One region of the Cupriavidus sp. P-10 genome, then DNA from elsewhere that is predicted to be linked to it. Evidence: predicted binding sites of a transcription regulator. Region 1 holds the regulator's gene; the other holds the start of a gene.
The links. Region 1 encodes sigma-54, which starts transcription at its own class of promoters, with help from an activator protein. Its sites were predicted from a motif close to TGGCANGNAANCTGCTTT; they were not measured.

Region 1 (5,415 bases):
GCGATCAGTTTCTTCATGCTTGCTCTCCTTGGTGTGGAAAACATCGTGGCCGCACGGTGTCAGGGGCTGGCGGCGGCCTTGTAATGGGCTCGATGCCCATTACAGCACAAAACGGAAGACGTCCCCAGCGCGTTGACGGCGGTGGTCGCCGCCGTTGTAAGCAATTGAAAACGGAGCGCTGATGGCCCCGGCGCTCAGAGCAGGCGGCCCTGGCCGCGCGAGACCGCATCGGCCTGCATCGCGGCGCGCTGGCGGTCCATGAAATCGCGCAGCGTGTCGATGCCACGCAGGCGCAGGATGGTGTTGCGCACCGCGGCCTCGACCAGCACGGCGAGGTTTCGCCCGGCCGCCACCTGGATCTTGACCATGTGGATCGGCAGGCCCAGCACGTCGAGGTATTGCGAATCGAGCGGCAGGCGCTCGAACTCGCCGTCGTTGCGGCGCACCAGCTGCACCACCAGCTTGATCTTCATCTTCCGGCGCACCGCGGTCTCGCCGAAGATGGTCTTGATGTCGAGCAGGCCCAGGCCGCGCACTTCTAGCAGGTTCTGCAGCAGCGGCGGGCACCGGCCCTCGATGAAGTCCGGCCCCAGGCGTACGAAGTCAACCGCGTCGTCGGCCACCAGGCCGTGTCCGCGCGATATCAGTTCCAGGCCCAGTTCGCTCTTGCCCAGGCCCGATTCGCCCATGATCAGCACGCCCATGCCGAGGATGTCGAGAAACACCCCGTGCATGGTCACGCGCGGCGCGGAGATGCGCGACAGGTACAGGCGCAGGTGGTCAATCACCGCGGCCGACGACACCGGCGTGGTGAAGAGCGGCGTCGACGAGCGCGTGCAGCGCAGTTCCAGGTCCGGCGGCGGCTCCATGCCATCGGCCACCACCAGGAAAGGCGGCTCCAGCAGGATCAGCTCGCCCATCTGGCGCTTGCGGATATCGTCGTCCAGCCGCTGGTAGTAGGTGATTTCGGGCTTGCCGAGCACCTGGATGCGGTTGGGGTGGATCAGGTTCAGGTGGCCAACCAGGTCCGCGGCAGAGGTCGCTTCGCGGGCGAATTCCACGTCGAAGGCGCGGTCCGCACCTTCCAGGCCGGCCACCCACGAGAGTTTGAGGTCGGCTGCGTTGTCGTCGAAGATGGACTGGGAAGTGACGCCGGTGAGTTCCATGCGGGTATGACGTGTGGGGCGGTGTGCCAGGCGCTGCGCCTGTCCGGTCTGTGCCGGCCCGTTCGGGACAGATCAGGGGATCAGGGGTGCCATTCGGTCAGCAGCTGGTGCACGGCTTCGGAAGTGGGCAAGGTCGCCAGCCCTTCGCGCATGTCGCGGTCTGACAGCAGCTGCGCGATCTCTGACAGGATTTCCAGGTGCTGCTGCGTGGCCTGTTCCGGCACCAGCAGGAAAATCAGCAGCGACACCGGCTTGCCGTCAGGCGATTCGAACGGGATCGGCTCGGCCAGGCGCATGAAGGCGGCCAGCGGCTGCTTCAGGCCCTTGATGCGTCCGTGCGGGATCGCCACGCCGGCGCCGAGTCCGGTGGAACCCAGCGACTCGCGCGCGAACAGGTTGTCCGTCACGATGGCGCGCGCCACGCCATGGTTGTTCTCGAAGAGGAGCCCGGCCTGCTCGAACACACGCTTCTTGCTGGTGACGCTGACGTCGAGAGTGATGTTGCCGGGTGGCAGCAATTTGGCCAAACGATTCATGGGCGATGCGCAGGATTTCAGTTAGCGGGCGGATCCGCCGTTCCGCCGGGCAGTGGATGGCTCAGAGGCAGCGGATCACCGGCAGCGCCGAGGCGTCCGGCCATTATAGAGCAGCGGCCTCCCTGTGATTGTGCACCGCAGCGCTGCGCCCGTGTGGGTCCGCACCGTAACCGGGCGCGGGGCAGAATGCGGCGCTGCATGTATGGCGCAGCATACACCTTGCTGCGGCCGTTGCGAACACTCCGTCTCAAACGGGTGACAGCCCTTTGCGCACGCGCCACAGCGCTGCAGGCGCAAAAAAGCCGCGCAAATGCGCGGCTTGCCTGTTTTGTCTTGATTCAGCAGCCCTCTGTGGGGCCACCGGGCACGGTCATTGCTGCATCTGCGCTGCGGCCATCTGGTACTTGACCGCTTCGCGGTCGTGGCCCTGCACGCGGTCCTTGTAGCGGAGTACCTGACGGTCTAGCTTGTCGACGAGTGCGTCGATCGCTGCATACAGGTCTTCATGATGCGCTTCAACGAAGATGTCCTTGCCCCTGAGATGTAGATTGATTTCCGCGTATTGCCGACGGTCCTTTTCCTTGTGGTTGTCGACAGAGAGCAGCACGCTAACGCCAATGACCTGATCGAAATGCCTGACGATTCGCTCCAGCTTCGTTTCCACGTACTCACGCAACGGCGGCGTGATGTCCAGGTGGTGTCCACTGATCTTGAAGTTCATAGCGCTTCTCCTTCTGAAAGAGCCTCACCAGGCAGGCGGTGGGCTCGGCTACAAAGACTTGCGGAGATTCACTGCGGGGATCTTCAGGGCTTCGCGATATTTGGCAACGGTGCGGCGTGCGACAACGAAGCCTTGCTCACCCAGCAGTTCGGCGATGCGACTGTCGGAAAGGGGATTCCTCGGGTCTTCGGCTCCTATCAGTTGCTTGATCAAGGCGCGGATGGCCGTTGATGAAGCCGCGCCACCGGTTTCGGTGGACACGTGGCTGCCGAAGAAGTACTTCAGTTCGAAAGTACCCATCGGCGTTGCCATGTATTTATTGGTCGTCACCCGGGAGATGGTTGACTCGTGTAATCCCAGTGTATCGGCAATCTCCCGCAAAACCAAGGGGCGCATGGCGATTTCGCCGTGCGTGAAAAAGTTCTTTTGACGCTCGACAATGGCCTGCGAGACACGCAGGATCGTGTCGAACCTTTGCTGGATATTCTTGATCAGCCAGCGTGCCTCCTGCAGCTTCTGCTGCAGGCCAGCGGTACCTGACTCTCCCTTCGCGCCGCGCAGGATCTGCGCGTACATGTCGTTGATGCGCAGCCTCGGCATCACATCCGGATTGAGTTGCGCGATCCAGCCGCCGCCGCTCTTGCGCACGAACACATCGGGCACGACGAAGTCGGCTTCGGGGCGGCTGTACGCGTGGCCCGGGTAAGGTGCCAGCGAGCGGATCAATTCGTGCGCGGCCTTGAGTGCTGGCTCGTCTACCTGCAGCGCTTTCTTCAGGCGCGTGTAGTCGCGCACTGCCAGCAGTTCCAGGTGGTTATGCACGATGTTCAGCGCCAGCTCGCGCTGCGGGTGCTTCAGCCGGCGCAACTGCAGGCCGAGGCACTCGGCGGCATTGCGCGCGCCCACGCCAGGCGGGTCGAAGCTCTGCAGCAGCGTCAGCATGGCCTGCACTTCGTCGATCTCGAACTCGAGTTCTTCGGGCAGTTCTGCGCAGATTTCTTCGAGTGAGGCGCTGAGGTAGCCGTCGTCGTCGAGTGATTCGATCAGGAAGATGGCAAGGCCCTTGTCGCGCACCGAAATCTTCAGCGGCGTCAGCTGTTCCATCAGGTATTCGCGCAGCGTGGGCTCGGCCTCGCGCAGCTGCATCGGCGTCTTCTCGTCTTCGTCGCCTTGCGGGCGGCGCGCGAAGTCGTCCAGGCTCCAGTCGCCGCCATAGTCATCGCCGCTGTTGCTGTCGCCGTAGCTGTCGTCGTCGCCCGCGCCATCGGCGCGCGCCTCGCCGTTGCCTTGCGGTTCGGCTGGTGCCGGGGCCGGCGCGCTCTGCAAGTTGACCGAACCATCGGCAGCCACGCGCAGCGGGCTTTCGATCCAGTCGTTCTCGCGTTCGAGCAGCGGGTTTTCCGTGAGCGCCTGTTCGACTTCCTGCTGCAGTTCCAGCGTCGACAGCTGCAACAGCCTGATCGACTGCTGCAGTTGCGGCGTCAGTGCCAGGTGCTGGGAGAGGCGGAGCTGTAGCGACGGTTTCATGCGACCTATTTTATGCGCATCTTTCCGTTGTTGGAACGGAAATTGCTATCGATGTCGCGGCTTGATCGACGCCGGCAGTGGGCTGGCCCATATGCAGATCATGGGGCCGAAAGCAGGGAGAATCAATGGCCTGCCGCAGCGGGCAGGCCAGTACATCACATGCGGAAGTTCTCGCCCAGGTAGACGCGCCGCACCGATTCGTTGGCGATGATCTCCTCGGGCTGGCCCGCGGCCAGCACCGTGCCTTCGCTGATGATGTAGGCGTGGTCGCAGATGCCAAGGGTCTCGCGCACGTTGTGGTCGGTGATCAGCACGCCGATATTGCGCGCCTTCAGGAAGCTCACGATGCGCTGGATTTCGCCCACTGCGATCGGATCCACGCCGGCGAACGGTTCGTCCAGCAGGATGAAGCGCGGCGACGATGCCAGCGCGCGCGCGATTTCCACGCGGCGGCGTTCGCCGCCGGACAGCGACAGCGCCGGGTTGTTGCGCAGGTGCGCGATCTGCAGGTCGTCGAGCAGCGCGTCGAGCCTGCGTTCGATCTCGGCCTTGGCCAGCGGCTTGCCGTTCTCCACCTGCAGTTCCAGCACCGCGCGGATGTTCTCCTCGACGTTGAGCTTGCGGAAGACCGACGCTTCCTGCGGCAGGTAGGACAGGCCCATGCGCGCGCGCTCGTGGATCGGCAGGCCGCTGATATGGTCGCCGTCGAGCACGATATCGCCCTCGTCCAGGTTCACCAGCCCCACGATCATGTAGAACGAGGTGGTCTTGCCCGCGCCGTTGGGGCCGAGCAGGCCGACCACTTCGCCACTCTTCACGTCCAGCGAGACATCCTTGACCACGGTGCGCGAGCCGTAGCGCTTTTTCAGGTGGCGCACGACCAGCGTGCTGCCGCCTTCGAGGACGGCCGTGGCTTGGACGGAAGGCTTTTCGGCGATGGTGGCGGTATCGGTCATTGGCACAGTCTGGCGTTCAGCGTTTCAGGCGAGGAAGCGGTCCCGGCCCGGCGTCAGGGTTTGTTGGCGGGCGCGGGCGCCGGCTTCAGGTCCAGCGGCGAGCCGCTGCCCGAACCCTGCGCATTCGGGTCCTGCCGCGGCGACAGCACCGCGCGCACGCGGCCCGACGGATTGGCGGCCGAGGTATTGTCGCCGCCGCCGGCAGCCGTGTAGAACTCCTTGCGGCTGTCGTAGGTCAGCACCGCGCCGCGGATTTCGTCGAGCATCTTGGCGCCCTGCAGGCGCGCCATGCGCGCGTGGCCGATCAGCTTGGACAGTTCCTGCTTGCCGTCGTATTCGATGCGGTCGCCCCAGCCGTCGATGTATTCGTCGACGCCTTCGCGCTTCTGCCGGATGTAGGCCTGCTTGCCGGCCTTGGCGGTGGCCACCGCGAACTGGTAGCCCTCGGGATCGGTGCGCAGCTCGGCCGCATCTGACTTCAGGACCATCGTGCCCTTGGTCAGCACCAC
Region 2 (5,415 bases), 200 kb from region 1:
GAGCGGTCGGTAACCCAGGCGCAGAACGCCTGCGGGCGTTCGTCGGCGGACAATTCCCGGCATGACTTCACGATGTCGGCGTATTGCGTGACTTCATCGCCCAGGTAATACCAGCGCAGCCGCTCCATCCACAGGCGGCCCTGCGCGGCATCGCCGGTCAGCGCGAGCAGCCATGCCGTGCGTGCGATCATCGTCGGGGTCGGCAGCAGGTGCACCGCGGCGATATGCGCGGGCAGAAGTTGCGCTGCATTCTGCGGCGTGATGACGGCCAGGCCCGCGGCATCGGCCTGCGCATGCTGGCGGAACCAGAAGCGCGGCATCGGCAGGGTGTTGCGGGTTTCGCTGGCGGCGTACTCGCGTGCCTCGGCGCGGCGGTAGTCCTGCCACATGGTGGCCAGGATGGCAACGGCAAGCGCAATGAACGCCACGCTGAGGCCCTTCGCCACGCTGGCCCGGACGCGCCATGGTCCGGCCGCGGCAGGCTCCAGCCAGCCCAGCAGGAAACAGAACGGCAGCAAGAAGTACAGGTAGTGCAACGGGTATTCGAGCATCGAATGCGCGCACAGCATCGCCAGCCACGTCAGCATCAGCCCCGCTTCGCGGCGCTCTCCATGTTCTGCCTGCCAGAGCCGCGCCCGCACCACGCGCCACAGCCACGCCGCGAGAATCAGCGCGACCCCGAGCGTGCCGGCGATGCCGGTCTTGGCCAGCAGGTCCAGCACGGCATTGTGGGCGTGCAGGGACATCTCCACCTTCACGCCGACCTGCGGCAGCTGCATGAATTGCGCCCAGCCGAACTCGCCCCAGCCGACGCCGATCCAGGGGTGCGCGCGGAACATCGCCATCGCATGCGCCCAGAGCGCGCCACGGGCCGACATCTGGTCCTCGGCTTCCAGTTGCGCGATCGTGTCGAACAGGCGCCAGTCAAGCAGCTGGCCGGCGCTGCGGATCGCTGGCTGCAGCACCAGCAGCATTGCAACCATGGCGGCCGCGGCCACCAGCAGTCCGGTCGTGCGCCGCATCGGATCCACCTCGCGTGGCATGCCGCGCTGCAGCCAGGCGGCCACCAGTGCGTAGAGCGCGGCCAGACCGACATGCAGCACGCCGGTGCGCGATCCGGATAGCACGATGCCGCTCTCCAGCAGTGCTACCGCTGCCAGCCACATCGGGAAGCGCAGCCTGCCGCGCGAGGCCAGCCAGACTGACGCGACCAGTGCGATGCCATGCACGGTGGCCTGGTGGTTGGGCTGGTTCAGGTTGCCCCAGAGGCGGCGGTTATCGTCGTAGAAGTAGGTGGAAACGAGGCCGAAGGTGCTGCGTTCGAGATGGAAGAGTTGGACCCACTGCGTGACGGTGCCGAGCAGGCCGGCGATCAGGAACGCGATGGCCAGGGTGTCGCCGGCATCGAGCGTCCCGGATGCCCGACTGCGGCGGTACGACCATGCCGCGCATGTCACGGTGGCGCCGAGCAACAGGGTCAGGACGGTGAGAGTCGCGCTGCCGGTGATGTCGGCGTGGCCGAGAGCGATGCGAGTGAGCCCGACGGCTGCGAGCCAGCAGAACAGCAAGGCTACCCACGGCAGCGAAATCGTCGCGTATGCCGCTGGTATGGCGGGCTTGCGAAGTGCCTGGAACGCGATCAGGGCGAGCGCGCAGCATGCGGCGGTCCATTCGCCGTAGAACGTCGCGAGTGGGAGCGTATGCCGGGAGACTAGCAGCGGGAAGACGATTGCTGCGATGAGGGCAGCCGACGGGAAGGTTGTCCGGGACGGCGGCATCGAGGCGCCTGATTTGGGGAAAGGCGCATGATAGCTTGGGGGGCGGGCAAAGAAAAAGCGCCCGAAGGCGCTTTGACCGCCACACACCAAGGTTTATCAGCGATTGGCGGCCGGCATAATGTTTGTCGGAATGGTGTCAGCCGCGACCTTAGTGTACGTAACTTGAGTTCCGCTTGCGTCAGGCGCCCAATCAGCTGCATAGACGAAGCTACCAACGTCGGGCTTGCCGGTGAACGTAACGTTCACTTTACCGGGAGTCGGGGTCGCACCACCAACGGCAGCAGTACCAGTCAGCACAACTGCGGCGGTTGCGTACTTCGGCGTCGGTAGCGAAGTGATGTTCAAATCGGAAGCCGTATCGCACAACGATCCGTCACCGGCATTGACTTGGAGACATTGACTCACAGCCGTCTTCAGTGCAGCCAAGTCCGAGATGTTGTTCTGCCACTTCGACTTCGTCACATAGTCCTGATACTGCGGAATTGCGATCGCCGCCAAGATACCAATGATCGCCACCACGATCATCAGTTCGATCAGCGTAAAGCCCTTCTGGACTCGACGGCCCAGCTTCTTCAGTTGTTGTACCCGTTGCATGATTTGACCCCTCGAAGAGATTTTTGGTTAAGCGTTGCACGTCTTCGGTTTCGTGACGCGGGGACTAATCAGCAGTAAGCGTGCCAGGCATATCCCCCGTCCGTAGGGGGCAAAAAACGACAAATTTCGTCACCCGGCACGGAGAAGCCCGCCACATGCGCCAAATTTTGTCACCTGGCCGCACTACCACCCGCCAAAGCGACAAAAAGTGCGATCACTCACATGAGTTAGTGGGCTGTCCCACCGACAGGGTGAGTTCCGCGAAGGGGCAACAAAAAAGGGCGGCCAACCGGCCGCCCTTTCGTGCGATGCAGGTTCCCGTCAGGCCGTCTGCGCCGACCGGCGGCTCAGCAGCTTGCCGAGGATCACCACCAGGATCGCGCCGGCGGCGCCGAATACCAGGTGGGCGTGCGGGACGTGGACCTCGAACCAGGCGGCATCGACCGGGTCGCTGACCAGCATCTCACCAGCCAGGTAACCCAGCAGCGCGGCGCCCAGCACGATGATGACCGGGAAGCGTTCCATCACCTTGAGCAGCAGCGTGCTGCCGAACACGATCAGCGGGATCGACAGGCCCAGGCCGATGATCAGCAGCATCAGCTGGCTGCCCTCGGGACCCTTCTGCGCGGCGGCGGCCACGGCCACCACGTTGTCCAGCGACATCACCAGGTCGGCGATCAGGATGGTGCGGATGGCGGCCCAGATATTGTCCTTGCCGTCGTGGCCGTCCTCGTCGTCATCGCCGGTCAGCAGTTGCACGCCGATATAGACCAGCAGCACGGCGCCGACGATCTTCAGGTACGGCAGGCTCAGCAGCTTGACCGCGGCCACGGTCAGCACCACGCGCATGATGATGGCGGCGGCGCTGCCCCAGAAAATGGCCTTCTTCTGCTGGGCCGGCGGCAGGTTGCGCGAGGCGAGCGCGATCACCACCGCGTTGTCGCCGGACAGGACGATGTTGGTCAGGATGATCGATCCCAACGCAATCCAGAAAGTGGTGGAAGACAGCAGTTCCACGGGGAGGCTCCTCGAGTTCTATGTAATTGGCGGTTCTATGTGACGGCGCGCCCCGTCATCTGACGGGTTTTCGGATGTCTGAAAGCGCAGACATGACTGTTTAACCCACGAACCTTTCGATTACATTTCAATCCTGTAATCTTTCGGGGGATTCATGGCGCCGGAATCACTCCCCGGAAAAGACAATGCCCCCGCCGAGGGGCGGGGGCATCACAAGTCTGTCATTCCCGCAACAGCGGGAACGGCAAGCAGACCTTACAGCATCGCCTTCAGCAGGCGGCCCATCTCCGACGGGTTCTTGGTCACCTTGATACCGCAGGCTTCCATGATTTCCAGCTTGGCCTGGGCGGTGTCGGCACCGCCCGAGATCAGCGCGCCGGCGTGGCCCATGCGCTTGCCCGGAGGCGCGGTCACGCCAGCGATGAAGCCAACCACCGGCTTCTTCATGTTGTCCTTGATCCAGTTGGCGGCGTTGGCTTCGTCCGGACCACCGATCTCACCGATCATGACCACGGCGTCCGTTTCCGGATCGTCGTTGAACATCTTCATGACGTCGATGTGCTTCAGGCCGTTGATGGGGTCGCCACCAATGCCAACAGCCGACGACTGGCCCAGGCCCAGCGCGGTCAGCTGGCCCACGGCTTCGTACGTCAGGGTGCCCGAGCGCGACACCACGCCGATGCGGCCCTTCTTGTGGATGTGACCCGGCATGATGCCGATCTTGATTTCGTCCGGCGTGATCAGGCCCGGGCAGTTCGGTCCCAGCAGCAGGGTCTTCTTGTTCTCGCGGCGCATGCGGTCCTTGACTTCCATCATGTCGCGCACGGGGATGCCTTCGGTAATGCAGACCACCAGGTCCAGGTCGGCGTCAACGGCTTCCCAGATTGCGGCAGCGGCGCCTGCGGGCGGCACGTAGATGACCGACACGGTAGCGCCGGTCTGGGCCTTGGCGTCCTTGACGCTGGCGTAGATGGGAATGCCTTCGAAGTCTTCGCCGGCCTTCTTCGGGTTCACGCCTGCTACGAAGGCGTTCTTGCCATTGGCGTAGTCGCGGCAGCCACGGGTGTGGAACTGGCCGGTCTTGCCGGTAATGCCCTGGGTGATGACCTTGGTGTCTTTGTTGATCAGAATCGACATGCTGTAATCCTTTGCTTTTCTACGAGCCGCGCGCACAGGGGCTCAAGGGAGCGCCTGCGCACGGCTCGCGTTCGCGTATGGTTGCGTTCGTGCGACGGCTTACTTGCCAGCGGCAGCGGCCACCACCTTCTGGGCGGCTTCTTCCATCGTGTCGGCGGCGATGATGGGCAGGCCCGATTCGGCCAGCATCTTCTTGCCGAGATCTTCGTTGGTGCCCTTCATGCGCACGACCAGCGGCACGTTCAGCGACACGGCCTTCGAGGCCGAGATCACGCCTTCGGCGATCACGTCGCAACGCATGATGCCGCCGAAGATGTTGACCAGGATGGCCTGCACGTTCTTGTTGCTCAGCATCAGCTTGAAGGCTTCGGTCACCTTCTCGGTGGTGGCACCGCCGCCCACGTCGAGGAAGTTGGCCGGCTCGCCGCCAAACAGCTTGATGGTGTCCATGGTGGCCATGGCCAGGCCGGCGCCGTTCACCAGGCAGCCGATGTTGCCGTCCAGCGAGATGTAGGCCAGGTCGAACTTCGAGGCTTCGATTTCGTTGGCGTCTTCTTCATCCAGGTCGCGGTAGGCCACGATTTCCGGGTGACGGAACAGCGCGTTCGAGTCGAAGTTGAACTTGGCGTCCAGCGCGATGACCTTGCCTTCGCCGGTCAGGATCAGCGGGTTGATTTCGGCCAGCGAAGCGTCGGTGTCGTAGAACGCCTTGTACAGGCCTTGCAGGGCCTGGCGAGCCTGGGCAACCGAAGCGTCGGGCACGCCGATCTTGCGGGCGATGTCGTCGGCGTCAGCGTCGGTCAGGCCGGTCGACGGCTCGATGATCAGGGTGTGGATCTTTTCCGGGGTGTGGGCAGCGACTTCTTCGATGTCCATGCCGCCTTCGCTC

Region 2: CTP10_RS02545 (pilin) is a predicted target of sigma-54. The motif match lies at 2,441-2,458, and genes of this name have one in related genera.

The regions. Positions count from the first base shown of each region.
Region 1 is NZ_AP025170.1:344,298-349,712, forward strand. Features, by position in the region: gene CTP10_RS01625 (PsiF family protein) at 1-17, opposite strand, end outside; gene hprK (HPr(Ser) kinase/phosphatase) at 195-1,166, opposite strand; gene ptsN (PTS IIA-like nitrogen regulatory protein PtsN) at 1,247-1,702, opposite strand; gene hpf (ribosome hibernation-promoting factor, HPF/YfiA family) at 2,073-2,423, opposite strand; gene CTP10_RS01645 (RNA polymerase factor sigma-54) at 2,472-3,950, opposite strand; gene lptB (LPS export ABC transporter ATP-binding protein) at 4,106-4,906, opposite strand; gene lptA (lipopolysaccharide transport periplasmic protein LptA) at 4,960-5,415, opposite strand, start outside.
Region 2 is NZ_AP025170.1:540,551-545,965, reverse strand. Features, by position in the region: gene CTP10_RS02550 (PglL family O-oligosaccharyltransferase) at 1-1,778, opposite strand, end outside; gene CTP10_RS02545 (pilin) at 1,875-2,372, opposite strand; gene CTP10_RS02540 (TerC family protein) at 2,694-3,389, opposite strand; gene sucD (succinate--CoA ligase subunit alpha) at 3,645-4,526, opposite strand; gene sucC (ADP-forming succinate--CoA ligase subunit beta) at 4,626-5,415, opposite strand, start outside.